DNA from 3 places in the Idiomarina sp. X4 genome. Region 3 is predicted to be linked to each of the others. Evidence: predicted binding sites of a transcription regulator. Region 3 holds the regulator's gene; each other region holds the start of a gene.

Region 1 (10,187 bases), 1.0 Mb from region 3:
AATCGGCGGCAGTTGCAGCCGCTATCGCCCGCGCTAAAGCTAAAAAGGCCGCCCAGGCACAAAAAGCCGATGAAGAAAATAGCTCAGCGAAAGGAAATGAGTCATGAGTTTTAAAATAGCATCATCGCCTCACGGACATAGCCAGCACAGCACCAGCAGCATGATGCGCTGGGTCTGTTATGCGCTCGTGCCGGGCGTCTTGATACAAAGCTACTTCTTTGGCTTCGGTGTTTGGTTTCAAATCGTTCTGGCAGTCATTACCGCGTTGCTCGCTGAATCGGCCTGCATTATCGCGCGTGACCGCCCTGCCATGTCAGCCCTGCGCGATAACACAGCCTTGGTTACGGCTATTTTATTGGCCATTAGTATTCCGCCTTTAGCACCCTGGTGGATCATTGTTATCGGTACGCTGTTTGCTATTGTTGTTGTGAAGCACGTATACGGTGGCATGGGACAAAACCTGTTTAATCCGGCGATGGCGGGTTACGTTTTATTGCTAGTCTCTTTTCCGGTACAAATGACCAACTGGCTACCGCCATCGACAATAGGTGAGCATTCACTCACGCTTTGGCAGACGCTACACACCATACTGTTTGAATATACGCCGGCGGGTTACAGCGTCGAACAACTGCGAGCCGGTATTGACGGCGTTACTATGGCGACGCCATTAGATGCTATAAAAACCGGACTAACCCAGGGTTTCACCCTAACCGAGATATATGACAAACCACAGTTTAGTTTCTTAGCAGGAGCAGGCTGGCAATGGGTTAACCTTGGCTTTCTCATTGGTGGCTTGTTACTCATACAGCAACGTATTATTAGCTGGCACATTCCTGTCGGCGTTATCGCTGGGCTGTGCGTGCCGGCCTTTTTTGCTTACCTGTTCGCACCGGACTTAATGGCGGGTCCTATCGTCCATGCACTGAGCGGTGCAACCATGCTAGGCGCATTTTTCATTGCAACCGATCCGGTATCAGCAGCCACATCAAACCGAGGCCGAGTGGTTTTTGGTCTATTAATCGGTTTGCTGGTGTTTATTATTCGTAGTTGGGGGGGCTACCCCGACGGCGTTGCATTTGCTGTGCTGTTAGCCAACATGTGTGTGCCTATTATTGATCGTTATACAAGACCAACCGTGTATGGTCACGGAGAGCGCAAATGACCATTAATAGTATGCAGAAAAACGGCCTGATATTGGCTGCCTTCGCAGTGATTGCCACGGCTTTAGTGGTGGGCGTACAAGTGCTCACTAAAGATAAAATAGCGCAACAACAACAAGCTCAGGTACTGCGCACTTTGAATCAGCTTATTCCGCCCGCTATGCACGACAACGATCTGTATGAGTCCTGTCGTCTGCTGACTCATGCCGCTCTTGGCAGCAACGAACCGCACCCAATGTATCGAGCCTGGGTTAACGATGAACCCACCGCATTAGCCGCCGAAATTGTTGCCCCCGACGGTTATTCCGGGGCCATTCGTTTATTAGTCGCGTTAAAGCCCTCAGGGGAGTTACTTGGTGTCAGAACATTGCGCCACCAGGAAACACCAGGGCTTGGCGACAAAATAGAAATAGAGAAAAACGACTGGATTACGTCGTTTTCAGGCAAACGAGTGAAATCCCAAGACGATGATCGCTGGGCGGTAAAACGCGATGGTGGCATGTTTGATCAATTCACAGGCGCAACCATTACACCGCGTGCGGTGGTTGGCGCTGTTAAACGAGCCACACTCTATTTAGAAGAAAACGCAGGCACATTATTCAATGCTGAGCTTCAGCGCTGTCAGGAGGCCGCACAATGAACGAGTACAAAGAACTGACTTGGCAAGGACTTTGGGACAACAACCCAGCGCTGGTACAATTACTGGGGCTATGCCCGTTGCTGGCGGTCACCGCCTCTGTAACCAATGCGATGGGACTTGGCTTAGCCACACTGTTCGTTCTTATTGGCTCTAATGTGACCGTTTCACTGGTGCGTAGCTTCGTGCCTCAGGAAATACGTATTCCAGTCTTTGTTATGGTTATTGCTACCTTTGTGACCGTTATTCAACTGCTAATGAACGCTTATGTGTTCGAGCTGTACCAGTCGCTCGGTATTTTTATTCCGCTTATTGTTACAAACTGCGCCATTATCGGCCGTGCTGAAGCTTACGCCTCTAAGAACCCTTGGCAGAAAGCGGCGTTCGACGGGTTGATGATGGGGATCGGTTTTGCACTGGTACTAATGCTGCTTGGCGCTATGCGTGAAATTATTGGTAATGGCACATTGTTCGACGGTGCTGAACTGCTACTTGGGGACTGGGCGGCCCAATTACGAATTGAGTTATTCACCGTTGACTATCCGCTTCTGCTCGCCATATTGCCGCCAGGCGCCTTTATTGGCATGGGCTTTATCATTGCCCTGAAAAACCGAATTGATGCTATAAAAGCCGAGCGAGCAGAGAAGAAAACCGTCACCCGCGCCCGCGTAACCGCACAACAATAACAACTACTTATGAATAAAAATAAGCGCTACGAAATTTTAAGCCGTCTTCGCGACAATAATCCAAACCCAACCACAGAGTTGGAATATGAAACGCCGTTCCAGCTACTTATCGCCGTATTATTGTCTGCTCAGGCAACCGATGTCGGGGTTAATAAAGCAACACGTAAGCTATTTCCGGCCGCTCCAACGGCTGAGGACATGCTGGCCCTGGGGGTTGAGGGGATAAAAGAGTACATAAAAACCATTGGTTTGTTTAACTCGAAAGCCGAAAATGCCTACAAGACCTGTAAAATTCTGGTGGAGCAGTACGGTGGTAAAGTGCCGGAAGACAGAGCCGCATTGGAAGCTCTGCCGGGGGTTGGACGTAAAACGGCTAATGTCGTTTTAAATACCGCGTTCGGCTGGCCAACCATTGCCGTTGATACGCACATCTTCCGCGTTTCTAATCGAACCAAATTGGCACCAGGGAAGAACGTGAAAGAAGTGGAAGAAAAACTGATAAAAGTGGTGCCAAAGGAGTTTAAAGTCGACGTACACCATTGGCTTATCCTACACGGTCGCTACACTTGTATTGCCAGGAAACCCCGTTGTGGCTCGTGTATTATTGAAGACTTGTGCGAGTTTAAAGACAAAACCAGCGATTGAGCCTGTTAAAGCTCAATCCCTGAGGGTTTTGCGAGCTGTACGATAACCCGGCGATTTAACTGTCGGTTAATCTCGTTGTCATTTGACTTAATCGGTCGATCCTCACCGTGACCAACCGTTTTTATCCGATCAGCCGCTATACCACGCTCAACAAAAAACGTCTGTATTTCTTCGGCACGCTGCTCTGTCAGCTCTTGGTTTGGTCCCCGCGCGCCGAGCGAATCGGTGTAAGCATCAACAAGGACAAGGTCAAGATCATTGTCGACTTTCAAGTAATCGCTAATTTGCTTTAGCTTACGCTGTGACGATACGGTCAGTTTTTCACTGCCATCTTCATGATTCAACACTGTGTAGGCAATATCTTCAAAGCTAAACGGGAGTAACGCATTGACACAACTTAAGAAGTCATCATATTTATTGCGGAAATTCACCGAGGACAACGACACAGCCACCTGATCACGGTTGTTATACCAGTCGTCGTAGAAAAACGTCGGATACCGGCCTTTTTCCAGTTCGCTCAACAGTGTCCAGGCTAATTGCTTTTGTAACTCGCCATTAAACTGCTTATAAAGCTGCATAGAGCCAATTTGGTAACTTGCTTCACCCGGACGCCAGCGAGGTGGCACAGATTCAATCACCGAGACACCATAGCTGTCAGGCAACTTTCTCATGTCCATTTTCATACGCAAGTTGAGCTGTTTACTTGCTTCGCTTTGAAAGCGAACTTTACCGTAGCGCGGAATTTCATGCTCTAACGCACATTCCAGGCGAGTATCTTCACTTAGCTGCCACGACGAGCTATCAAGATCAGCGCTGTAATGCCTAACTGCATTGGCGTTTGCCTGGCTCGTGGCCAGCAATACAGACGCTGCAGCCGCAGTTAACATCAGCCAGTTTTTCATAGGCACTCCGGTTCAAAGTTCGAATACGCTTTTATCGGCATTTATTCGCCGCGCTTTAGCGTTTCTCTCAGCATTGTCGATATATCTTTGGCATAATAGGCGCCAATTGAGATAACCACTTAAATAACTAAAGGGTCTTTATGTCTGACACTTCTGAGTCGCTAATGAAGAAACGGTTTCGTGGCTATATGCCGGTCGTTGTTGACGTTGAAACTGCGGGTTTTAACGCAAAAACAGATGCCCTTTTAGAAATAGCGGCGGTACTGCTGGACTTTGACAGCGACGGCACGTTAAAGCCGGTTGATTCAGTGCATTATAACGTCGAACCTTTTGAAGGCGCCAACATAGAACAAGCGGCTATCGATTTTAACGGCATTGATCCAGACAGTCCCCTGCGCGGCGCAGTCCCAGAGTCAGAGGCATTACGCGAACTGTTTAAACCCATTAGAAAAGCGCAAAAAGCGGCGGGTTGTCAGCGCTCTGTTTTGGTCGGTCATAACTCGAACTTTGACCATAGTTTTGTCATGGCTGCGGCTGAACGGGCCAATTTAAAACGTAACCCGTTTCACCCCTTTGTAAGCTTTGACACCACGTCTTTGGCCGCTCTGACTTTAGGGCAAACGGTACTAATAAAAGCTTGCCAGGCTGCCGGAATTGAGTTTGATGGGAAACAGGCTCACTCCGCTCTTTATGACACAGAGCGTACGGCAGAGTTATTCTGCTGGATGGTCAACCGTTGGAAAGATTTAGGAGGCTGGCCACTGGCTTCTAGTGACTAACTTTAGAAACGTAAAACAAAAAAGTCGCTCCGAAGAGCGACTTTTTACTATCATTAAACGCTTATAGTTTGTCAGCGTTTTTAGACAGGTAAGAAGCAACACCTTCAGGGTTGTCTTTCATGCCTTCTTTACCTTCTTCCCAACCTGCGGGGCAAACTTCACCGTGCTTCTGATGGAAGTTCAATGCGTCAACCATACGCAGCATTTCGTCGATGTTACGACCTAATGGTAAGTCGTTAACAACCTGGTGACGAACCATACCGTCTTCGTCGATCAGGAATGAACCACGGAACGCAACGCCTGCTTCTGGGTGCTCAACGTCATACGCTTTACAGATGCTGTGACGTACGTCAGCAACCAATGGGTATTTCACCTGACCGATACCACCGTCGTCAGTTGAGGTGTTACGCCATGCGTTGTGCGTGAACTGAGAATCGATAGAAACACCGATAACTTCTACGCCACGCTTATTGAATTCTTCTAAACGCTTGTCAAAAGCGATTAGCTCAGAAGGACATACGAAAGTGAAGTCCAGTGGGTAGAAGAAAATAACTGCTTTTTTGCCTTTGATATGGTCAGACAGTTTGAAATCTTCAACAATTTCACCTGAGCCAAGTACCGCTGCTGCAGTAAAATCAGGTGCTTTACGACCTACTAATACAGACATTGATTCTCTCCATTTCAGTTAAAGTAAATGAAACCTTCACAATCGGTAATGGGGATAGACCAAGTTAAAAACAAGGGCTCTGTCAAAACTTTTGACCGATTGCTTACTATTTGTTCAGCTGATTTACTCTGCTGACGGTTCCGGGTGGCGCTCTGCTACCTCTGTAATCAGCTGCTGCAATTCACCATTTTGGAACATCTCAATGATAATATCACAACCACCGACTAATTCACCTTCAACCCAAAGCTGTGGGAAGGTTGGCCAGTTTGCGTACTTTGGCAGTTCCGCACGAATATCCGGGTTCTGCAAAATATCCACATAAGCAAACGCCTGGCCACATCCCATAAGAGCCTGTGATGCCTGTGACGAAAAGCCACAGCTTGGCAGTTTCGGCGAGCCTTTCATGTATAACAAAATGGGATTTTCTTCGATTTGTTGCTTAATTCTGTCAACCGTTTCCATAACACCTCTGCTCTACATAATGGTTGATTAAAACACTCAAGTATTCTAGCACAGCAGAAAAGATTTGCCTAAATTGAAAGATTTCCTTGAAAAGCAATCTAACCAACCCTATATAACGTAGATACAAGAATAAAATTCGTCTTCTGGCGATTATAAATACGTGTCGCCAGATACTAAGTTGCCTTAAAAGAAAAACTACGGAGAGAGACTATGGCATTTGAACTACCCGCTCTTCCTTATGAGAAAAACGCATTAGCGCCTCATATCTCAGAAGAGACTTTAGAGTATCACTATGGCAAGCACCACGCGACTTACGTCAACAAACTGAACGATGCCGTCAAAGGTACTGACCTTGAAAGTAAGTCGTTAGAAGACATCATTAAGTCAGAAAAAGGTGGCTTGTTTAATAACGCTGCTCAAGTCTGGAACCACACGTTTTACTGGAACTGTTTGAGCCCAAATGGTGGTGGCGCTCCAACTGGCGCTATTGCTGACGCTATCAACGACAAATGGGGTTCTTTCGAAAAATTTCAGGAAGAATTCAACGCAAGCGCAGCAGGCAACTTTGGCTCAGGCTGGACTTGGCTAGTGAAAAAATCTGACGGCTCTGTTGATATCCTGAACACCGATGATGCAGACACTCCAGTTGCACACGATGGTGTTGAAGCTCTATTAACTGTCGACGTATGGGAACACGCCTACTACATTGATTATCGCAACTCTCGCCCTAACTACCTGGAAGCATTCTGGAAGTTGGTGAACTGGGACTTTGTGAACAAAAACTTAGGTTAATAGTTCTGAGTTTTACAAATACAAAACAAAAAGGCGCCTCTGGCGCCTTTTTTATTGTTCAAATTCAATTTTAAAGCCAAGGACGATGCCCTTTTAGAACCAAGGACGATGCCCTTTTAGAACCAAGGACGATGCCCTTTTAGAACCAAGGACGATGCCCTTTTAAAACCAAGGACGATGCCCCTGAACATAGGTTTCCTCGAATTCATCGTCAGGCTTAACGATATAAATAATAAATTCGACGAATGCAATAATGCCAATAATAATCGACGGAAAGCCTAAAAGAATAAATCCAAACAAGAACACCAACAGCATAATAACGCCTTCTTTGGTGTATCCCAGATAGAATTTATGCGCACCAAAAGCACCTAAGAAAAAGGCCAAGACAGCGGCGGCAATTTTCTTCGACGATGTGCTAGTACTTGAGGCAGCGGAGTCTGGGTAAACCGCTTCAGCTTTGTCACCGGTCACTGCAAAATCGACTTTCGCACCCACTTTCGGCAACTGGTTTCCTTTCCATTCTGAAATATCGAGAGTATAACGATTACCATCTTCACCAGAGATAATGCCGCTACGGTTGCCCTCGTCAAAATCTAGTACTGATCCCTTCATTTTCTTATTTTCCTTTTAGCTATTAGGTCGGTATCAGCTAATAGGTTATAGAATTGTAAATAGCTAAGCAACGCAAAAATTAAGATCATAAAAAAAGCGCCTTTCCGGCGCTTTATTCGACTAGGTTATTGGGCATGTCGCCTCGTAAACTGTGCCATATTTCCGCAGATTCATAGCCGTAGCGGCGCACCAGGTTGACCGATTCGTTATAGTCGCCCTCTTTGGCGCAGTTCACTAAATTTTCATAATAATCGCGTGCCAGTTGGCGGGCCTCAGGTGAAGAAAAGTAGTACTGACCGATTCGTGAATACAGACCTTTAAATCCGTTTAACACCAATACATAAATCGGGTTTCCGGACGCCATGGCTAAGTCGTGGTTTAGCTGATAGTCAAACTCTGCGAAGCTCTTTTCATCGTCCTCAAGCTCTTTCGCTGCTTCTATCAACTCAATGACGCGGCCTGGGTTATGACGAATGGCTGCGCGGATATAAATAGCACTAATATTGGTACGGGCAGATAAGAGTTGATCAACCAACTCTGGCATGCCATCTTCATCAAGGCGAGCTAAGGTTTCCAGTATATTTAACCCGGAAGTTTCCCAGAAATTATTCACTTTTGTCGGCTTACCATGTTGAATGGTCAACCAACCATCACGAGCCAAGCGTTGCAAAACTTCCCGTAACGTCGTTCTAGTAACGCCAATTAGTTCCGATAATTCACGTTCTGCGGGTAAAATGGTTCCTGGCGCAAAATGCCCGTTCCAAATAGACTTAACGATATACTCTTCGGCAAATCCCGCCGGACTTTTGGCTTTTATAATCATTTTCCCGCCCAAATGCTGAATGATAGAGTGATTCTAGCAGTCTTATACGAGGTCGGACAAGATAACTTCTGCCTTTATATCGACATTCACGAAGCATTTGGGTATGGTTTCATCGTTTTTACACTTTCTTAAGGAATAGAGTGATGCTGTCTATTGGTCAGTGGCCGACCAAACCGTTTGCCTGGCTTCTTCTTTTTCTGGGGTGTGCCGCACTTTTAGGAGCCGCACTGTACTTTCAGGCTGTATTAGGTCTTGAACCTTGCGTCAAGTGTGTTTATCAGCGCATGGCCGTTGTTGGCATTGCCCTTTCTGCCATTATTGGACTCATCGGGTCAGGTTATGCGTTATTGCGTTGGGTAGCGCTAGTCGGTTGGTTATACAGCAGCTTTGAAGGGTTGCGTATTGCTTACGACCACTGGGACTTACAAACGTCTAAGAACGCCTTTTTCGCCGTATGCGAAAGCGCGCCAGACTTTCCAGGCTGGGCGCCGCTGCATGAGTGGTTTCCTGGGTTGTTTGCTGCACCAGGCTTATGCGGTGATATTGACTGGCAGTGGCTTGGAATGGGAATGCCCGGCTGGATGACATGGATATTTGGTGGGTTACTGCTCTTAGGTGTTATTGTCACGCTAGCCCACTTCATTGGCTTATTTAAAAAGCGTAAAGGCTTAGTGCTTTACCATAAATAGATCTTAGTTGAGCGGCCAGGTAACGATTCTGTCCTCCAGGTCGCCACTGTATTTTCGTTCGCTGATACATTGGCCGGCAACACAATAGCCGGCTCTTTTCATCGGCTCTTTGCTACCGTTATGCTTTAACGGATGCCATCTGGGCAACGGCTGTCCTTGCGCCCTCAACCGATACGCACAAGTCGCAGGCATGAAGTAAACATCCTCAATGTTTTTTGGCGTTAACGTCACACAGGCGGGCACACGCTGACTCCGGTTTGCATAATCGGTACAGCGTGCTGTTTCGGTATCGAGCAACTGACAAGCAACGTCCGTAGAGTAAAGGTTGTCTTCCTCATCAAGCAGTTGGTTGACGCAACACTGGCCGCAACCATCACAGAGAGCCTCCCACTCGGATGCGGTCAGCTCCTGCAGCGGCTTTTCGTACCAAGTCATTAAACTGCCCATATGCAGCTTCGATGACTACCGAGGAAAGCGGATGCGATCGGACAAGTATCCCACCGCAGCCACAAAGTAATGCGAGCGATTCCAACGCATTAACGCATCGTAATTCGCGTAAGCCAGGTACACTCGCCCTTCTTTGTCATCCGGAATGACCACAGACGCTTTAATATCGTCCCTCTGCGGAAGCTTTGAGCCGTCATATCGGGTCACGCCTAAGTCACCCCATTCGCTTAGCTTTTTCTTCGTGTCCAGTCCCGACAGAGAAGTATCAAACCCTTCTGGCAGTTGCACCTGGCGGCCCCAGGTAACATCGTCGCGCCAGCCCACCGAGCTCAAATAGTTAGCGGCAGAAGCAAACACATCCGGATAGCTTCCCCAAATGTCTTTACGCCCATCACCGTCATAATCGACCGCATAATTCATAAACGAGCTTGGCATAAACTGAGTCTGCCCCATGGCGCCTGCCCAGGAGCCCTGCATTTTTTCCGGGGCAATGTGTCCATCCTGGATAATCGTTAACGCGTGCCATAATTGTTTTTTGAAAAATGCTTCACGCCGTCCGTCAAACGCCAGCGTCGTCAATGCCGACACAACATCGAAACCACCTGTATATGAACCAAAATTTGTTTCAATCCCCCACAACGCAACAATAAAGCGAGGCTGGACACCGTATTCTTTGCCTACTTTTTCAAGCAGCTCTTTATGCTCTTCATACTTTTCTTGCGCCTTTTTGGCTTTCCACTCTGGAACCGCTCTTGGCAGGTAAGTATCCAACGTCAATTTAAATTCTGGCTGGTTTTTATCAAGCTCTACCGCACGTTGATAATACTTCACATTAGCAAACGCTTTTTCCAGGGTCTCGTCGCTATAGTCATTGCTTCGAGCTTCG
Region 2 (10,187 bases), 1.3 Mb from region 3:
GTGTTCTTAGGCTTAGACATTCGCACCGTTGGTGATATGGGCGAATTGCCGGACGCTCTGCCGATATTCTTATGGCCTGACGTTCCGTTAAACTTCGAAACCTTAGCCATTATTTTCCCTTATTCTGCGGCATTGGCGGTTGTCGGTATTCTTGAGTCACTGATGACGGCAACCATTGTTGATGACTTAACCGATACCTCCAGCGATAAAAACCGCGAATGTAAAGGTCAGGGCATTGCCAATATCGGCTCGGGTTTACTCGGCGGCATGGCAGGTTGTGCCATGATTGGCCAGTCGATTATTAATGTGAAATCGGGTGGTCGTACGCGCCTATCCACCTTGGTTGCGGGTATTTTTCTGCTGATTATGGTCTTAGTGCTGGATAATATTTTGGTACAAATACCCATGGCAGCGTTGGTTGCAGTGATGATCATGGTCTCTATTGGTACCTTTAGCTGGAGCTCTATTCGAGACTTGAGGAAACACCCACTGTCGACCAATATCGTTATGGTGAGTACCGTTGCGGTTGTTGTCGCAACACACAACTTGGCATTAGGCGTTCTAGTCGGCGTGCTGTTGGCTGCCATGTTCTTTGCCAACAAAATCGGGCATTATCTGTATATTAAATCGGATGTTGATGCGGATGGCATTAAACGCACATACCGCGTTGTCGGCCAGGTGTTCTTTAGCTCGTCTGAGAAGTTTCTCGCCGCATTTGACTTTAAAGAAGGTGTTGAACGGGTTGTTATTGACGTGAGCAATGCCCATTTCTGGGATATTACCGCCGTTGAAGCACTTGACCGTGCAGTAGTGAAGTTTCGCCGTGAAGGTGCGGATGTTGAAGTGGTTGGACTTAACGAAGCCAGCGCTACGATTGTCGATCGGTTTGGTGTTCACGACAAACCCGAAGCGGTTGATAAATTAATGGGCGGTCACTAAAAAGGAATTCGATGATGAAACATGTTGTTGCTTGTATTGACGGTTCTGCCTCGACACAGTCAGTTTGTGACTACGCCAGCTGGGCGGCACTGCGTTTAGATACCCCATTAACGCTGTTCCACGTATTGGATGAAGCGCGCTACCCGACCGAAACGGATATGACGGGCAATATTGGCTTGGGCAGTCGCGAAGCCTTACTGGAACAGCTGGCTGAACTCGACCAACAGCGCAGTAAATTAGCGCTTGAGCAAGGACACCACATGCTGGAAAGCGCCAAAATACGCGCTCAGGAAGACGGTGTGGAGCAAGTACACCTGCGACAGCGTCATGGTGACTTAGCCGAATCGTTGCACGAAATTGAAGACTCTATGCGCTTGCTGGTCATGGGCTTACATGGTGAAGACACGACCCGCACTAATCGCATAGGCAGCCAGTTGGAAACCGTGGTAAGAACCATGCGTCGCCCTATTTTGGTGGCACCTGAAGAATTCACCGAACCGAAAAGTGTTATGTTGGCATACGATGGCAGCGATTCGTCACGCAAAGGCATACGCTTACTTGCTGAAAGCCCGATTTTTAAAGGTCTGCCTTTACACTTGGTCATGGTTGGCGCCGACACTAACGACAACCATGCGGCAATAGAGTCAGCGGCTAACCATTTACGGGAACTGGGTCACGACGTGCGCTTTGAAGTGCGCTCAGGAGAGATTGAATCAACTCTGCACGCCTACCAGAATGAACACAATATTGATGTGCTGGTGATGGGGGCCTATGGTCATTCGCGCATTCGCCAGTTCTTGGTGGGCAGCACGACCACTAGCATTTTACAAACAACCAACTCAGCTCTGCTGCTGTTGCGTTAATTTGTTTTAAAGAGGAAAAACAATGGTCCCAGACTGGGAAGAGTTAGAACTGGATGATCGCTTAATTGGCGTTCTCAAAGCAGCCGATTTAAACAAACCGGCGAAAGTTCAACAGTTAAGTATTCCACAAGCGCTCGACGGCCGAGACTTGTTAGTGAGTGCGCCAACAGGCACCGGTAAAACCTTAGCGTTTTTATTGCCGGCGCTGCAGCACTTATTGGACTTCCCTCGCAAACAACCAGGCCCGGCCCGGATTTTGGTGTTGGCGCCGACGCGTGAGTTGGCTGAACAGATTCACCAACAAGCGTCGCTGTTCTCTGAGGCTACCGGTTTGTCGTCGGTGGTGGTCACCGGCGGCATTAACTATGGAAGCCAGTTGTCTCAACTAGAAAAAAGTCACGATCTGTTGGTCGCAACGCCTGGCCGCTTGATGGATTTACTGGAGGCCGAACAGTACAACTTAGAAAGTGTTGAGTGGCTGGTCATTGATGAAGCTGACAGAATGTTGGATATGGGCTTTGCCGCTTCAGTAAAAGAAATGGCGTTGCAGGCCCGACACAGACAGCAGTCACTGTTGTTCTCTGCAACACTGGGCAGCTCTGGGGTTATTAAATTCTCCAAAGAGCTTTTAAATGAGCCCGAATACATCGACGTGCAACCACCCAAGCGCGAACGCGGTAAAATTGTTCAGTGGATTCATTTGGCTGACACCGATGAGCACAAGCGTAAACTTTTAATCTCATCCCTAAAGGACTTTAAAGGTCGTCAGTTTGTCTTTGTTCGCACTCGTGAGCGGGTGGAAATAGTCGCTAACTTCTTGCGCAGTGAATTTACTGATACGCGCAAGATTGTCACGCTAAGAGGCGACATGCCTCAGAATGAGCGCCAGCAAATTATTGATACACTGAAAGAGAATCAGGACATTACGCTGGTTGCTACTGACGTGGCCGCGCGTGGGTTAGATATTGATGATATCTCGTTAGTTGTTAATTACGACTTACCCAAACAGGCCGATGTGTATGTGCACCGTATTGGCCGAACGGCTCGCGGTGGGCAAAAGGGTACGGCTATTTCATTAGTCGAAGCGCATGATGCATTGTTGCTAGGCCGGATTGAGCGTTACTTAGATGCTCAACTCGATAGACGTGTTATTGAAGGGCTGCGCCCTCAGTACAAATTCCCGTCGACGAAGAAATCTAAGCCGAAGAAGAAGGCAAAGAAAGAGACAAAAGGGAAAAAATCGGCTAAGCCAAAAAAACCGAAAAAGTCGCGTTAAGAGCGCGACTTTTTTCGTATATGATGGAGAGCAAAGTAAGCAATAACGCCACAGGCGTCAGCTATCCAGTCATAGACATCGGCACCGCGTCCAGGTGCATAACTTTGTGCAATCTCAATGGCCAAGCCATAGCAGGCCAAAAACAATAAAGACAACTTCGCTGACAATGAGAAGGCTCGGTGAAAAGTCATCGCCAACACGAAGAATATTCCAAAATGCACGAGCTTATCCAGGTAAGGAATACTCTGCGCGCCGGTGTTTGGGAATTGCCACAAAAACAGAACCGTCGCGATACTCAACAGAAGAAAAAACAGCAATCGTGCCAGCATAAATACGTCTCTTTAATCAGGCTTATAAACAGATACGTTGTTAAAGCCATTTTCGTGCAATAGCAACGCCTGCATACGACTCATAATTCCCTGGTCACAATAGAGCAAATAATCGCGACTCTGGTCTAATTCAGGAAACTTAGACGCCAATTTGAAAAATGGAATTTCGATGATATCCGCACTGACACTCAAAGGTGCCGCTTCAATTTCATCATCGTTACGAATATCTATGATGACACTCTGCTTGCTGAGTTCCGCTGTTGTATCCGGCATTTGCAATTCATTTTCAGTTTGTTCTGCAATGTCCTGCATACTCAATACATTGGATGCGCGCACAACCTGATCTAAAAGCTCCGGGTTCAGTTTTGCTTCTTCCGCCTCGATAACGTCAGGCAAGGCTTTCACTGTCGGTTTATTAGAAATGACTCCACAGTACTCAGGAATCGATTTCGCTAACGGTTCAGTGCCTATTTTCTTCGCCTCGTCGACAATTTCTTGTTTGTCTTTGGTGATAAGCGGACGCAATACTAAGGCCGGTGTCGCCTGATCAATCACTCGCAGATTAGACAGTGTTTGGCTGGAGACTTGACCCATTGCTTCACCAGTGACCAGCGCCTGTGCTTTAACATAATGAGCAACTTTTGATGCCGCCCGAAGCATTTGACGCTTAAGCACAACCCCCATTTGGCCATTATCAACATTCGTCAGAATGTCATCAACGATGGGCGCAAAGTCGACACTGATAAACTTAATAGGATGTGATGAGCTGTATTTTTTCCAAAGGAAATAAGCAATTTGACGCACCGCCACTTCGTGAGCGTCGCCACCTAAGTTGAAAAAGCAGAAATGAGTACGGGCCCCACGACGAATAAACTCATAGCTGGCAACGCCGGAGTCAAACCCACCACTGAGCAGTGACAACACCGTCTCCTGAGTCGGAATGGGAAAACCGCCAATACCATCAATGCGTTCACCAATAAGATGCACCACTTGATTGGTAATCTGCAGTTGTACTTCTTCATCCGGCCGGGTTAATTGCACACGAGCGTTTTCTGAATGCTTTAAAAGATAGCCACCGATGTAGCGTTCAAGTTGCTGAGAATTAAATTCGTGTTTGCCCTGACGTTTGACTCGCACCGCAAAACTCTTGCCTTGCAGGCGACGATTCCAGTGCTCACCGACGAGTTCAGCAATATCGTCAAAGGTCGTTAATGGCTGCTCAATAACTTCCGCAAACCAGGAAATTCCCGGAGTATGTCTCAGTGCCTCGCGTATCGCGTCGCGCGCGTCGTTGCTATCGGTCTCCGCTGCCACCTCAATACGGTCCCACAGCCACTTAACATAAATGGATGAATGTATCGGTGCCAAAATTTTGCGCAAATTATTGGTTAACACCTTACCGTGGCGTTTTCGGACCGATGCGCTTTTAATGGTGATTTCGGCGTGCAGGCGGACAACAAACTTCATAGCAATATCATTTGGCTTTGTGAGAAAGTCGGCAATTATACGTGTCCTAAGCGCCAGAAACCAGCGCTTAGTCTATGACGTCAAGCTGTTGCTCAGACTCGGCCGCTTTACCCTGCATCACCGATATTTCAACCCGACGGTTACGGCGACGATTCTCTTCAGAGTTATTTGGAACCAACGGTTTGGTGTCTGAATACCCCATAACCACCATGCGGTCTTCACTGAAGTCATCGACTTTTAGCATTTCCTCAGCGACAGCCACCGCTCGTTTGCTGGAGAGATCCCAGCGTGAAGAGTAAATCTCTGACACAACTTGCTCATTGTCACTGTGTCCGGAAATCGTAATTTCGCCCGGAATCTCTTTAAGTGCTGTCGCGACTTGCTGAATAATTGGGCGGAATTGCGGCTGTAAGAAAGCCGAGCCTTCCGGGAATGAGCCTTGTTCACGAATGCGAATAATAATTTGCTGACCGTGCTGTTCCAGCTCAATAGTACCGGCTTTTATTTCGTTCTCGAGCTGTTGTTCAATACGGCGCATGAGCTCTTGTGAAACCTGAGTCATGGCTTCAGTATTTTCAGACTCAGCCTGTTTTTCGTCTTCTTTACTATCGGCTTCCTGACCGCCACGCTCGGTTTGCTGACCGCCGGCAAAGTCGGACTGTCCTTCCTGAAACTCGAGCATTTGTTGAGTCATTTCAACGGTTTGCTGCTGAATGGTTTCTATTGGGGTTGGCTCAGGCCGACCAGGCCGAAATTCCTGAGCGATAACACTGGTTCCTTTGGGTATGTCTTTCACTTCAATTTTATTTTGCACGCCCAGGGCGTACTTCATCGAACCGGCTATCTGTTTAAACTTCAGCACGTCCATTTCGGAGAACGCCAACAGCAAAACGAAGAAACACATCAACAGCGTCATCAAGTCGGCGAATGTTGCCATCCACATCGGCAAGCCGATGGGCGGGCAGTCGCACTCTTCTTCTTCGTCTCTTACTGTCTCAGAGGCCATTCTTACTCTTCCTCGTCACCGTCACCAACGCGCTTTGATTCAGCCAGGTAGTTACGCAAAATACCTTCAATGACACGTGGGTTTTGCCCGTCTTGTATACCGAGTATGGCATCAAGAACCAACTGCTGATTCAGTTTTTCCTGCTCGGCACGCAACATCAGTTTGTTAGCGATTGGAATGGCGATAACGTTAGCCAAAAACGCACCGTAAAGTGTCGTCAACAAGGCAACCGCCATGGCCGGGCCAATGGCTTTAGGGTCATCCATATTAGACAGCATAGCCACCAAGCCAATAAGCGTACCTATCATACCCATGGCCGGTGCGACATCGCTCAGAATTTTGAAAACACGAGCGCCTTCTTCATGGCGCGCAAAACTCATTTTTATGTCTTTCGACAGCGTTGTTCTTACGACTTCTGCGTCGTGACCATCGACCAGCATGTCGACACCTTTACGAAAAAACTTGTTGGGAATTTCCGCCTCTTCCAACGCCAAAAATCCACCTTTACGCGCGGCGTCCGCCATTTCAACCGCCGTATCGATAAGTTCTTGCGGGTGCTCGATTTTGAAAAAGAAGGCTTTTACAAGGACCTTACCGGTTCCCAGGAACTGGCTCAGGGAGAAGTTGGCGAGTGTAATAAAAAGGGAGCCACCAAAAACAATGAATACCGATCGTGTATCCATAAACAAACTGATATCGCCACCCAAAACCATTGCCATGACAACGAAGCCAATGGCGCCGATTATCCCAACGAGCGTTGCTATATCCACTCAGTGCTCCTCCCCAATTCACTTTTTGCCATTCAGCTACGCTCCATTCTTAAACAATAGCGCTGCTCTGACAAGCATCTTCTTGTTATGTTACACAGGAATAATGAGATCATCGGCTGACATTCGGGATTCTTTATCGGATAATTAGCCCTAACACACAACAATTGCGCAAGAAGCACTATGTCAGAACAACAAAAAGCCCCTTCATTTGAGCAGGCGTTAGAAGAGCTAGAGTCATTGGTTAATGAACTGGAGCATGGCGAACTGCCACTTGAGAAATCGCTGGAAAAGTTCGAAAAAGCCATTCAATTAGCTCGTACCAGCCAACAACAACTGCAACAGGCCGAGCAAAAAGTCACAACCCTCATGGCTGCTCAGGAAGGCTCTTCTGAAAGTGATGACGGAGAAGTCATGTGAGCATTAATGCATTAACGGCTGAAGTGCGCGAGCAAGTCGACACGTTTTTACAAAAACAGCTGTCTCGCCACTCAATTAATGAACCATTAACCCGCGCTATGGAGCACGGTGTGTTGCTGGGTGGGAAACGCGTGCGCCCGTATTTATTAATGACGATTGCCGATATTTGTCACGGCGATAAGCATGCCGCTTTAGCCGCTGCAGCGGCGATTGAGCTCATTCATGCGTATTCGCTGATTCACGATGATTTACCAGCGATGGACAATGACGATCTAAGGCGCGGTCAACCCACCTGCCACATAGCCTTTGATGAGGCGACCGCTATTTTAGCCGGTGACGCTCTGCAGACACTCGCCTTTGAATTGTTGTCAGAATCCCCGCTAGGTGGGTTGAATGCAGACCGCCAGTTGTCTATGGTAAACGCATTGGCTCGTGCCAGCGGTAGTGCGGGTATGTGCGCCGGTCAGGCAATTGACTTACAAGCCACAGGCCAGCATGTCAATGAGACCGAGCTGGAGCACATGCACAAGCATAAAACGGGGGCGTTAATTGAAGCCGCTGCGATAATAGGCGTACTTTGTGGTGAAGAAAAAGCCCAAAAGTGGCAACCGCATTTTAAAGCCTTTGCGGCCCATTTGGGGCTCGCATTTCAAGTGCAGGATGATATTCTCGACGTTATAAGCAATACTGAGTTGCTTGGTAAGCCCCAAGGGTCAGACACGGCAGCCGATAAATCAACGTACGTTCAACTATTAGGTGTCGGCGGGGCTCAGCAATACTTAAACTCGTTACATGAGAAAGCACTACTGTCACTCGCCGATATCCCTTACAATACGGCAAAACTCGAACAATTTTCTGATGTCCTGCTGAAGCGGGATCACTGAGCGAATGATACAAAATTACCCGTTACTCGATAAAATTAACTCTCCGGCTGATTTGCGTGAACTGTCACCCAATCAACTCACTGACCTATGCGCTGAAGTTCGTCAGTTTCTGCTGACCTCCGTGAGTCAAAGCAGCGGGCACCTGGCGTCAGGTTTAGGTACCGTGGAGCTCACTGTTGCCTTGCACTACGTGTACCACACGCCAAATGATAAGCTGGTTTGGGATGTTGGTCATCAGGCGTACCCGCACAAGATTCTGACAGGTCGCAAAGATCAGCTGCACAGCATTCGCCAAAAGGACGGGTTACACCCCTTCCCATGGCGTGAAGAAAGCGACTATGACGTGCTTTCTGTTGGCCACTCGAGTACATCGATATCCGCCGCACTAGGGCTAGCTGTGGCCGCACAGCGTCAAAAGCGTGAACAGAAAGTGGTTTCCATTATCGGTGACGGCGCTATGACTGCCGGTATGGCCTTTGAAGCCATGAATCACGCAGGTGACATAAAACCGGATATGCTGGTTATTCTGAACGACAATGATATGTCGATTTCGGAGAACGTCGGTGCTTTAAACCATCATTTTGCTCGCTTATTGTCAGGCCGTTTTTATACGTCGCTGCGGGAGAGTGGCAAGAAACTGCTGAGTCCGCTGCCTCATATTCGTCATTTCGCGAGCCGTGCCGAAGAGCATATGAAAGGCATGATGGCGCCGGGGACCATTTTTGAAGAGCTCGGTTTCAACTACATAGGGCCCATTGACGGTCACGATGTTAATGCGCTGGTCGACACCCTACGTAACATGAAAGACCTGAAAGGTCCTCAGTTACTTCATATAGTGACGCAAAAAGGCAAAGGCTATAAGCCCGCAGAAAAAGACCCTATTGGTTACCACGGCGTGCCTAAGTTTGATCCTAAGTCATCAGAGCTGCCGCAAAAGGCGCCGGGCGTTCCAAATTACTCCGATATTTTTGGTCAGTGGCTGTGTAGCACTGCACAAAGTGACAACTCCCTTATGGCAATAACCCCAGCCATGCGTGAAGGCTCAGGCATGGTTGAGTTTTCCCAGGCGTACCCTGAGCAATACTTTGATGTTGCCATCGCTGAGCAGCACAGCGTCACTTACGCTGCTGGTTTAGCCATTGCCGGCATGAAGCCCGTTGTCGCCATATACTCCACATTCTTACAGCGTGGTTACGATCAGCTCATTCACGACGTAGCATTACAGAATTTAGATGTATTATTCGCTATCGATCGAGCGGGTATTGTTGGTGCCGACGGCCCAACCCACCAGGGGGCTTTCGACATTAGCTACATGCGCTGCATACCGAATATGGTCATAATGACCCCCAGTGACGAGCAAGAGTGTCTGGATATGCTGACGACCGGCTATGAGTATAAAGGCCCAGCCTCTGTTCGCTATCCCAGAGGCGCCGGTGTTGGACTCGAACTGAGAGACCCTGAACCATTAAAAATCGGTAAAGCCAGAACCGTCCGTGACGGTGAAAAAATAGCCTTTTTGAACTTTGGCACACTGTTACCAGAGGTAATGCAAGCCGCAGAAGCATTAAACGCAAGCGTTGTTGATATGCGTTTCGTTAAGCCTTTGGACACCAAAGCCATTGAAGACGCGGTTGCCAAACACGACAGTTTAGTCACCGTTGAAGAAAACGTGACCGCGGGTGGCGCCGGCAGTGCTGTGCTCGAGCATCTTGCCGATAAAGGCTTGCCTATTGCTGTCCTGCAACTCGGACTCCCCGATGAGTTCATCAAACACGGCTCCCAAGCCGAAATCCGCGCAGAGCTCAACCTAGACGCCAAAGGCATCGAAGCCCAAGTCAAAGCCCGCTTTTTCTAGATCGCGGAAACGCGAGCGCCGAGGGGGAGGTTGCTCACTTGCTTCGCTTGAGCACAGAGCCTCCTCTGGCGGAGACGCTACAAGTTCATCCATGAACACTTGACGAAGGCCATCCATGGCCTCCGACACTCCGCCAGAGGAGGCTCTATACTCTTAACGCTTACAAGTGCTCAACCTCCCCTTCTTGCATACATCTAGGCCTGATAATTTAGAGAAATAGATCGAAGGGAGCGCACTCAAAGGTTCCGGGACATCCTATTGAGGTGTGCAGCGCCATGGAAGGCGCTGCCCAAGCCCTACAGGGATGTATTTACGGGCGTCCTCAAAAGGATGTTCTGTAACCTCAGCGCTTCCGAAAGAGCTATTTCTCTAAACTATCAG
Region 3 (10,187 bases):
AGAGTGGAGCAAGGCGATATAATCTTCGTAGGGAATAACGGCATATTCGGGTTGCCCATTTTTCTCAATAATTTGTACGTCAGTAGGTGCGTTCATCTCTCTTTGCGGCTCTTTTTGTCCATTCTATTTTATTCATTATATATTATAAATAAGTTATTGCTAATTTATCGAGATAACCAGATTTGTAACGAGTAAGAGTTGTCTTCGCCCCAGGTTACTTCGGTATCAACTGAAGCATTGTTCTCGTCTATTAAGTTAATAATGGAGTTGATAAGAAATCCGTTAACCTTGGCTTCAGGTGCCGGAGGAGAGCCATTTTTCCAAGTACGGTGAGAGTCCTGTATATAACTATTTAAAACCTCAACAGCCAGGGCTTTGCGTTCAGCTCTTTTAATAGCAGCCAACCCAATCTGCAGCAGTTGCTGGCTGCTTACAGCCCACATCGCCACAAGTGCGGAAGCGACTAATGTCTCAACCAGTGAAAAACCTTTACTGCTGCGCTGACTCATAAAGCGCCTTTTGTTGGTTAAAGTCTGCCTCAATTTGTTTAGAAAGCACTTGCCATTGGTGCGCTTGTTGAGCCTCCACCATTTGTGCGTAAAATAACAAGGCGGCCAAGCTCGCGGAGCTCAGGCTTATGAGTGTCACTAACGTCAGTATCAACGCGAATCCTTTCGCTTTCATAATGAATATCCATTTCTGTTACTGAGAGAAAACGGTAAGTGTCCGCTTAAATTGCTGTTCCTGAATACCTTCCTTTGTGTCTCGTGAAGTCGACAGGTTAATAAATAATTTAGAGCTGTCTTCAGGAGTTAATGAAGCGCTGGTTTCAACCAATAACTCCAAAACCTTAAACTGAGCTCTGTCGGTCAATGACTGCCAACCATAACCCGCACAGTCCAGTGTCATTGGGTTATGCTGCAACTGATAATGTCTAACCCGAAAGCCGACAGAGCCTCCGTCTTGTGTCGGGAAGACGTAGCAACCACGCTCTGGGCGTTGCATGCCGTCAACCACCGCGTTGCTTAAACTGCTAAAAAACTCCCCTGCAACCGCTTGCCCGTTCAACATAAAAACTGCCTTCGATATCGAGCTATGTTGAGCGCCTTTCTGCCATTGCAATAGCTTTTGTGCGGTCATGACAATAATGGCTCCCAGTGACGCAGCAATAAGCACTTCAATTAAGCTGTACCCATGACTTTTTTGAGCAAGGTTTCTGTCTAGCATAAGGACAAACTCGGCAAAGATGCTCCATGACTGACACAGGAGCGAATACGTCCTTTACTGCTAATAATGACTTTCACGGTATTGCTATTGTTCATAATGCGAATATGACCGGGCGACGCACCACCAGAATCATCGTAGAATATTAACGGTCTTGTTGAGCTATAAGTCGACTCTGTTGCCAACTCAAACACCTTTGAACGCCCCTCGAGAGGCACCAGCTCCGCAGTTATGCCGCTCTCTGCTCGTTGTGCCTTTGCTTTGATCTGATGTAAATACGACAACCAGCGAGAACTTGCCTGCTGCAGTAATAAACTCTCAGTCTGCTGTTTGAACAAAGGCATCGACAAGGCGCCTAGCCCAGCTGTTATAGCCAGCGCAATTAGTAATTCGATTAAGGAGTAACCGCGCACATAGCCCCCTGTTATTCAAAGTGCTGATAGTTTAGCCGTAGGCCAAAAAATGTCTGTAAGCTAGCTCGTACCGTATTGTCAGCAAGTACTTAAAAAGCTGGCTCGATTCTTGAATAAAACACCGCAGGTTCAACTTTTTGACGCAACAGGAAGACGTATGGCGAGCGGTGCCGAAAAGTTAGTAAGTTTAAGAAATTTCACGCAAAACAATGCCCATTTAATTAAAGGCTTTGGTACGCCTTTAGCCATTATGGCCATTTTGGCGATGGTGGTGCTGCCTATTCCGGCTATGGTGCTGGATATTCTGTTTTCGTTCTCTATTACACTATCGCTCGTGGTTATGCTGGTAGCGGTTTATACCCAAAGGCCACTGGATTTCGCTGCCTTTCCGACCGTTCTGCTTATCGCCACAGTATTGCGGCTTAGCTTAAACGTGGCATCGACACGTATCGTTCTACTAGAGGGTCACAATGGACCAGGCGCTGCTGGTAGCGTCATTGAAGCGTTTGGTAGTGTTGTCATCGGCGGTAACTACACCGTTGGTTTAGTCGTCTTCGCCATTCTTGTCATTATCAACTTCGTGGTTATCACCAAGGGTGCGGGGCGTATCTCCGAAGTAACCGCTCGCTTTACGTTGGACGCCATGCCAGGTAAGCAAATGGCTATTGATGCTGACTTGAACGCCGGCCTTATTAACCAGGAAGAAGCCAAAGCTCGACGTAGTGACGTCACTCGGGAAGCGGACTTCTACGGCTCGATGGATGGTGCCAGTAAGTTCGTTAAAGGCGACGCCATTGCCGGCATTCTTATCCTGCTTATCAACATTGTCGGTGGTCTGCTGATTGGTATGATCCAATACGGCCTGACTTTCGGTGAAGCGGTCGAAGTGTATACCTTGCTGACCATTGGTGACGGTTTGGTCGCTCAAATTCCCGCGCTGTTATTGTCTGTTGCAACCGCTATTATCATTACCCGCGAAAATGACAGCAAAGACATGGGTGACGCGGTGGTTCTGCAGTTGCTCGACAACCCGAAAGTATTGGTTATTTCTAGCTCAGTGCTGTTTGCTATGGGGGTTATTCCGGGCATGCCGCACTTAGCCTTCCTGAGCATGTCGGCGGTTCTGGCTGGCGCGGCGTATTTCAAACTTAAAAAGAATAAGGTTGAACAGGGCGAACTGGTTGAAAAAGAGCAAGAGCAGCAAGTTCAACAAGCACAGCAAAAAGAATTGTCCTGGGACGATGTTCGCCATGTTGACACCATTGGTCTGGAAGTGGGCTATCGCCTTATTCCTCTGGTAGACAAGCAGCAGGGTGGCGAGCTCTTATCCCGTATTAAAGGGGTACGTAAGAAGCAGTCGCAGGAATTCGGCTTCCTGGTGCCGGCGGTTCATATCAGAGACAATCTGGATTTAGGCCCGAACAGTTACCGAATTACCCTAATGGGTGTGACCATGGGTGAAGCGGAAATTCGCCATGACTGGGAGCTTGCTATTAACCCAGGCCAGGTCTTTGGTGAACTTGAAGGCGAAAAAACTACTGACCCTGCTTTCGGCCTGGACGCAGTATGGATACGCCCCGATCAAAAAGAACACGCACAAACTTTGGGCTACACCGTAGTAGATGCTGCGACGGTAGTGGCCACTCACTTAAGCCAAATTGTCACTAACCACGCATCGCAGTTACTCGGCCATGAAGAAGCACAGGAGCTGTTGGATCGCCTGGGTCGCACGCATCCGAAATTGGTGGAAGGACTTATTCCTGATTTATTGTCACTGGGTAACTTTGTCAAAGTTCTGCAGAACTTGCTAGATGAAGGCATTGCGATACGTGATATGCGCACCATTGTACAAACGTTAGTTGAGTACGCAGGACGCAGTCAGGACCCTGATGTCTTAACGGCTGCCGTTCGAATTTCTCTGCGCCGTCTGATTGTTCAGGATATCTCAGAAGGTGAAACCGAACTGCCTGTCATAACTTTGGCGCCAGAGTTGGAACAGATGTTGCATCAGTCACTACAGATGGCTGGTAACGACGGAAATCAGCAAGGCGCCGGTATTGAACCCGGTTTAGCCGAACGCTTGCAACAGTCGTTACGCGAAACGCATCAGCAGCAGGAAATAAACGGGGAACCGTCTGTGTTGCTGACATCCGGGCTACTACGCTCAACCATGGCGCGATTTGCGCGCCACGCTACCGATGGTATGCGAGTGTTGTCGTATCAGGAAATTCCGGATGACAAGCAAATTCGCATTGTCAGCTCAATTGGTGGACAACAAAACAGTGGTGAACAAACCGCTACCTAAGACAACGGGAGTCGCTTGTGAAAATTAAACGCTTTTTTGCAGAGGATATGCGTCGAGGCTTACAGCAGGTTAAAGAAACCTTAGGCGCTGATGCGATTATTCTTTCCAATAAAAAGGTGAACGGTGGTATTGAGTTAGTGGCTGCTGTTGACCCTGACGCGCGTGCGCCAGAAGCGGCTCCAGAGACCTCCGCAAATACTCAGGCACCAAAGCAAGAGTCGGAAGCACCGGCTCAGTCGTTGGCTGAATTGCTGCAGCGTCAAAATGCCGCGCCTTCGCAAACGTCTCCGCAAGAGACAGCACAAACGACCGGTCAACCTGAAACGCCGGCAAAACACGATATTTATCAGCAAATGGCGCATCAGTCAGCGCCGGCTCAACAAGAGTCTTCACAAGCGGATATCTTCCCTGAGCAAGTTAATACGCCGGACAGCAACGACTCGGAAGCAATAGCAGAGCTGCGCTCACAAGTGAACGGTATTCGTCAGTTGTTAGAGCACCAGTTAAGCGGTCTCATGAAGCAAGAGATGGATCGCGAAGAACCAGTGCGCGCTATGTTGATGCAACGGCTTATGACGATGGGCTTGAGTGAACGCATCGCGGATCAGATTGCCTGTTTTATTCCTGAAAGCAGTTCAGACGAGGATGCCTGGGAACAAACCATGCATTTGTTGGAAGGTCAGCTGAATACCACCAATGACGATATTTTGACACGCGGCGGTGCAGTGGCACTCGTTGGTCCTACCGGCGTTGGCAAAACCACCACCATCGCTAAGCTGGCGGCCCGTTACGCTCAGCGTCATGGCTCTGACAAAGTTGCTTTAATTACCACTGACACCTTCCGAATTGGTGCCAGTGAACAATTACAGACTTACGGACGTATTATTGGCTGTCCGGTAAAAGTGGCAAAAGACGCAAAAGAGCTAGCGGATGCATTACTGTCGCTGCGTGACAAAAGCCTAATTTTGATTGATACGGCAGGTATGGGTCAGCGCGACAAGCGCTTAAGCGAGCAACTTGGCCAATTAATACAAAATACCCGCCTGAGAATTCGACCTTATCTGGTATTGTCGGCAACCTCACAAAGCCAGGTGTTAAATGACGCCGTTAAACAATTCAAAACACTACCTTTGTCGGGTTGCATTTTTACCAAACTGGACGAATGCTTAAGTTTAGGAGAAAGTATCAGTGTGGCAATTGAGTACGGCCTGCCGGTTGGATATATCACCAACGGTCAGCAAGTACCGGAAGACATTAAAGTTGCTGATGCAAATTACCTGGTATCTGAAGCCGAGCGGTTAATGGACAAAAGCATTTGTTCCTCGGTATCAGACGTGCCAAAATCGTACTGGAATGCGGCGTTTTCTCGCTGAGTGAGCCGTTATACAATGACGCTGTTGTCGAAGATGTAAAATAAGAGATACGCCCGATGGATCAAGCAAGCGGTCTGCGAAGAATGAAACAGTCAAAAGTAAAAGTCATAGCCGTCACAGGTGGTAAAGGTGGCGTGGGTAAAACCAACGTCTCGCTGAATATGGCCATCGCTATGGCGAAGCAGGGAAAACGAGTACTGGTACTTGATGCCGACCTTGGCTTGGCTAATGTCGACGTCATGCTGGGCTTGCGTGTTGAGCGCAACCTGTCTCATGTACTGAGCGGCCAATGCGAACTGGAAGATATTTTAATTGAAGGGCCGGGTGGCATAAAAATCGTCCCGGCGACCTCAGGAACTCGCTCCATGGTTGACTTGAGCGAGTCAGAGCACGCCGGTCTTATTCGGGCGTTTAGCCAACTGCAGGGAAACTACGACGTTCTTATTGTGGACACGGCGGCGGGTATTGGAAACACCGTGGTCAGCTTTGCCCGGGCTTCCCAGGATGTTCTTGTGGTTGTCTGCGATGAACCTACTTCAATCACCGATGCTTACGCACTTATTAAAGTATTAAGTCGTGAACAAGGACTGTTTAAATTCAAAGTTGTTGCCAATATGGTGCGCAACATGCGCGAAGGGCAGGTATTGTTTAATAAGTTGACTAAGGTCACGGATCGTTTCCTCGATGTGGCATTAGAGTTAGCAGCGATAGTTCCTCACGACGAGAATTTGCGGTTGGCCGTTAGAAAACAACAACCAATGGTGTTGGCGTATCCCAAATCGCCGGCGTCACTGGCGTTTAAAGCATTAGCGAAGAAGGCTCTGGATTGGCCAATTCCTGCTCAGGCAGGAGGGCATTTAGAATTTTTCCTTGAGCAATTGATAACTTCTGCCGATAACGGGAGTAAGCGGGATGTTGCCAATGAATAAAGCCGCCGCTTATACCGCAACAGCCGACAACCGTAACGCTATTATTGAGCAGCATACGGGGCTGGTTAAGCGAATTGCGCATCACATGATGGCGAGACTACCCGCCAGTGTGCAAGTCGATGACTTAATTCAAGCGGGCATGATAGGCTTATTAGAAGCGGCACGGAATTTTGATAACAGCAAAGGCGCCAGTTTTGAAACCTTTGCCGGAATACGTATTCGTGGCGCTATGCTGGATGAGATTCGTCGTGGTGACTGGGCGCCGCGCTCAGTACACAGAAACCACCGTCGTGTGTTAGAAGCCATCCGGCAGGTCGAAAATGACACCGGACGTGATGCAAAAGACACCGAAGTCGCTAGCAAGCTGGGCATTGGCCTGGATGAATACCACGCTATTTTGCGTGATGTCAGTTCAGGGCGAATCATCGGTATTGAAGACTTAGGCGTTTCTGAAGATGCGATTATACCGGAGCAAGTGACGGGTTCGGCGTATGAGCCACAGCGTGATGTCGAAAACGCAGCGTTTCATAAAGCCCTGGTATCGACAATTTCTTCGTTACCAGAGCGTGAAGCTTTAGTGCTTTCATTGTATTATGATGAAGAATTGAATTTAAAAGAGATAGGTGAAGTGCTGAGCGTGAGCGAGTCTCGCGTTAGTCAAATTCACAGTCAGGCAATGGTGCGGCTCAAGTCGCGAATGCAGAATTGGGTTGAATAATTTTGGTGGTAATCGAGAGCCTCAGTGGAGGGTGCTTTGGATAAAAATATGAAAATTCTTGTTGTAGATGACTTTTCTACAATGAGACGAATCATTAAGAACTTACTTCGTGACCTTGGTTTTACGAATATTCAGGAAGCCGATGACGGCAACACGGCTCTGCCTATGTTGCAAAACGGCGATTTTGACTTTGTCGTGACCGACTGGAACATGCCGGGCATGCAAGGTATCGATCTGCTAAAAGAAATTCGTAAAGACGATAATCTGTCGCACTTGCCGGTACTAATGGTAACGGCGGAAGCAAAACGCGAACAAATCATTGCTGCAGCACAGGCTGGTGTTAATGGCTACATCGTAAAACCATTCACCGCAGTGACGTTAAAAGAAAAGCTCGACAAGATTTTCGAACGCATTAGCTAAAAGGGCTATGACCATGTCTGATAAAGCCCATGATATTTCCCTCGAGCAGGCTAAAGAACTCGTGTCTTTGCTGGAAGAGGGAAAGCAGCAACAAGCCAATCAACTTCTGGAAGACGTATACAACCGTCGCAATGACAAACTGTTTACTTCAGTGGGTCAGCTGACGCGTGACCTCCACGAAGCATTGCAGGACTTCCAACTGGATCCTCGTATTGTGCAAATGACAGAAGATGATCTTCCTGATGCGCAAAACCGTTTACAGTACGTTATTCAAAAAACAGAAGATGCCGCGAACCGAACAATGGATGCGGTAGAGGCTTGTTTACCGATGGCTGACGACATGCACCAGCGCGTTGAAAGTGTCATGCCGGTCTGGAATCGGTTGATGAGCAACGATATTGAGATAAATGAATTCAAGTCTTTGTGCCATCAGGTCGATGATGTACTTAAGCGCTGCGGTGAAAATATGCCGCAAGTGCATGGGCTTATGACCGAAGTGCTTATGGCTCAGGATTATCAGGATATTACTGGGCAGGTCATTCGACGGGTTATTCAACTGGTTGAAGACGTCGAGAAGAATCTCATTGAACTGTTAAAAATATTCGGCAAAGAAGAAGCTCGAAGAGAAGCTGAAAAAACCGAATCTTCAAAGCAGAAAAGTGCCAGTGAGGCAGAAGGCCCGATTATTGATGCCGATAAACGTGATGACGTTGTTGGTGGGCAAGACGAAGTGGACGACTTACTGTCCAGTTTAGGTTTCTAGGAGCATCAGTCGCATGAGCTTTGATATGGATGAAGACATACTGCAGGACTTTTTGATCGAGGCGGGAGAGATCCTCGAGCAGCTGTCTGAGCAGTTAGTTGAGCTAGAAAACGACCCAGAAAACAAAGATTTATTAAACGCGATTTTCCGTGGCTTTCATACCGTGAAAGGCGGCGCAGGCTTTCTGTCGCTAACTGCCTTAGTGGATACCTGCCATGGTGCTGAAAACGTGTTTGATACTTTGCGTAATGGTCAGCGCACGGTTACGTCAGACTTAATGGACGTGATTCTTCAAGCGCTGGACACTATCAATGCTCAGTTTGCACAGGTACAAGCTCGTGAAGACATCAGTCCTGCCGATGACAAATTACTCGAGCTACTGCACAAACTCAGTCAGCCTGAGTCTGAAGACGAGGCTCCTATTGAAGCGCCGTCTAAAGAAGCTGAGCCAGAACCGGAACCCGAACCAGAGCCAGAAGCACCCAAAGCGGAAGCGACCAAAAGCTCAGGCGATGGCGGCATAGACGAAATTCAAGATGATGAATTTGAAGCCTTACTTGATGAGCTGCACGGTGAGGGCAAAGGCCCAGGTGTTGGCAAATCAGATAAGAAAGCCGATGCGCCGAAAGCTGCGGCTGATAATGACAACGATGAAATTACCGATGATGAATTTGAGTCGTTGTTAGATGAGCTTCATGGCTCAGGAAAAGCGCCGAAAAGCGCTGAGAAGAAACAAGAAGAGCCAGCCGACAGCGATGAAATTACCGATGATGAGTTTGAGTCCCTGTTAGATGAACTGCATGGTTCTGGCAAGGCACCGACGAAGAGTGTGGATAACGGAAAAGAAGAAAAGCCAAAAGGTACGCCTAAGCCTGAGAAAAAGGCGGCGCCTAAACCAGAGCCAAAAGCCAAGCCAGCGGCTAAACCTGCTGCAAAAGAAGACAAGCCTAAAGCTGCAGAGAAACCGGCTGACAAGAAGCCGGCAGCACCACAGCAACCGGCTGCGGAAACCACGGTTCGAGTCGATACCAAACGTTTGGACGACATTATGAACATGGTTGGTGAGCTTGTTTTGGTGCGCAACCGTTTATTGAGTCTGAGCAATTCGGACGACTCTGATAACGACGAAATGGGCAAAGCCATTTCAAACCTGGATGTTGTCACTGGCGACTTACAGGGCGCCGTCATGAAAACCCGTATGCAGCCAATTAAGAAAGTCTTTGGTCGCTTCCCTCGGGTAGTTCGTGACTTAGCACGCAGCCTGAAAAAAGAAATTAACTTAGAAATGTTCGGCGAAGACACCGACTTGGATAAAAACCTCGTTGAAGCGTTGGCTGATCCGCTGGTTCACTTAGTGCGCAACTCGGTTGACCACGGTATTGAAATGCCGGATGTTCGTGAGGCCAACGGTAAGCCAAGGGCGGGTACGGTGACGCTGTCAGCTTCTCAGGAAGGTGACCATATTATGCTGTCGATTAAAGACGACGGCGCGGGTATGGACGCTGAAAAGCTTAAAGGCATTGCCATTAATAAAGGTATTTTAGATGCCGACGCAGCAGCACGCTTAAGCGACGAAGACGCTTACAACCTGATTTTTGCGGCTGGTTTTTCGACCAAAGAGCAAGTGTCTGATATTTCGGGCCGTGGCGTCGGAATGGACGTAGTAAAGACCAAAATAAGCCAGCTAAATGGTAGTGTCAAAATTCAGTCAGAGCTGGGTAAAGGTACTGAGTTACTGATTAAAGTGCCATTAACCTTAGCTATTTTGCCGACTCTGATGGTGGCAGTGAAAGAGCAGACGTTTGCGTTGCCACTGGCGGTTGTCAGCGAAATTATCGATTTGGATATGAAGCGCACCAATACAGTCGATGGTCAGTTAACACTGATTGTACGTGACCGTGCGATACCGTTGTTCTTCCTTGAACATTGGCTGGTGAGAAACCCAGACCGCTCAAGCCGCAATGAAAACGGCCATGTTGTGGTTGTACAGATTGGCAATCAGCAGGTTGGTTTTGTGGTCGATGCGCTCATTGGTCAGGAAG

The links. The regulator FliA, encoded in region 3, starts transcription of late flagellar genes. The targets are predictions, from matches to a motif close to CTAAAGNTNNNNNNNNNNNNGCCGATA.
Region 1: CWC33_RS09535 (flagellar protein MotY) is a predicted target of FliA. The motif match lies at 4,063-4,089, and genes of this name have one in related genera.
Region 2: pomA (flagellar motor protein PomA) is a predicted target of FliA. The motif match lies at 6,761-6,787, and genes of this name have one in related genera.

Annotation. Positions count from the first base shown of each region.
Region 1 is NZ_CP025000.1:1,971,359-1,981,545, reverse strand. Features, by position in the region: gene rsxC (electron transport complex subunit RsxC) at 1-107, shown strand, start outside; gene rsxD (electron transport complex subunit RsxD) at 104-1,162, shown strand; gene rsxG (electron transport complex subunit RsxG) at 1,159-1,800, shown strand; gene CWC33_RS09545 (electron transport complex subunit E) at 1,797-2,483, shown strand; gene nth (endonuclease III) at 2,493-3,128, shown strand; gene CWC33_RS09535 (flagellar protein MotY) at 3,134-4,030, opposite strand; gene rnt (ribonuclease T) at 4,171-4,809, shown strand; gene CWC33_RS09525 (peroxiredoxin) at 4,871-5,476, opposite strand; gene CWC33_RS09520 (Grx4 family monothiol glutaredoxin) at 5,600-5,938, opposite strand; gene CWC33_RS09515 (superoxide dismutase) at 6,149-6,730, shown strand; gene CWC33_RS09510 (TM2 domain-containing protein) at 6,893-7,342, opposite strand; gene fadR (fatty acid metabolism transcriptional regulator FadR) at 7,455-8,165, opposite strand; gene dsbB (disulfide bond formation protein DsbB) at 8,309-8,854, shown strand; gene CWC33_RS09495 (YcgN family cysteine cluster protein) at 8,858-9,289, opposite strand; gene CWC33_RS09490 (lytic murein transglycosylase) at 9,317-10,187, opposite strand, start outside.
Region 2 is NZ_CP025000.1:1,670,236-1,680,422, reverse strand. Features, by position in the region: gene CWC33_RS08010 (SulP family inorganic anion transporter) at 1-939, shown strand, start outside; gene CWC33_RS08005 (universal stress protein) at 951-1,802, shown strand; gene srmB (ATP-dependent RNA helicase SrmB) at 1,825-3,078, shown strand; gene CWC33_RS07995 (VanZ family protein) at 3,075-3,407, opposite strand; gene thiI (tRNA uracil 4-sulfurtransferase ThiI) at 3,420-4,874, opposite strand; gene CWC33_RS07985 (flagellar motor protein MotB) at 4,942-5,880, opposite strand; gene pomA (flagellar motor protein PomA) at 5,883-6,650, opposite strand; gene CWC33_RS07975 (exodeoxyribonuclease VII small subunit) at 6,831-7,067, shown strand; gene CWC33_RS07970 (farnesyl diphosphate synthase) at 7,064-7,951, shown strand; gene dxs (1-deoxy-D-xylulose-5-phosphate synthase) at 7,956-9,806, shown strand; gene CWC33_RS07960 (phosphatidylglycerophosphatase A family protein) at 10,176-10,187, opposite strand, start outside.
Region 3 is NZ_CP025000.1:364,402-374,588, reverse strand. Features, by position in the region: gene CWC33_RS01900 (helix-turn-helix domain-containing protein) at 1-96, opposite strand, end outside; gene CWC33_RS01895 (PulJ/GspJ family protein) at 165-509, opposite strand; gene CWC33_RS01890 (Type II secretion pathway-like protein) at 490-684, opposite strand; gene CWC33_RS01885 (prepilin-type N-terminal cleavage/methylation domain-containing protein) at 703-1,227, opposite strand; gene CWC33_RS01880 (prepilin peptidase dependent protein A-like protein) at 1,221-1,568, opposite strand; gene flhA (flagellar biosynthesis protein FlhA) at 1,795-3,942, shown strand; gene flhF (flagellar biosynthesis protein FlhF) at 3,960-5,315, shown strand; gene CWC33_RS01865 (MinD/ParA family protein) at 5,372-6,244, shown strand; gene CWC33_RS01860 (RNA polymerase sigma factor FliA) at 6,237-6,962, shown strand; gene cheY (chemotaxis response regulator CheY) at 6,999-7,382, shown strand; gene CWC33_RS01850 (protein phosphatase CheZ) at 7,396-8,145, shown strand; gene CWC33_RS01845 (chemotaxis protein CheA) at 8,159-10,187, shown strand, end outside.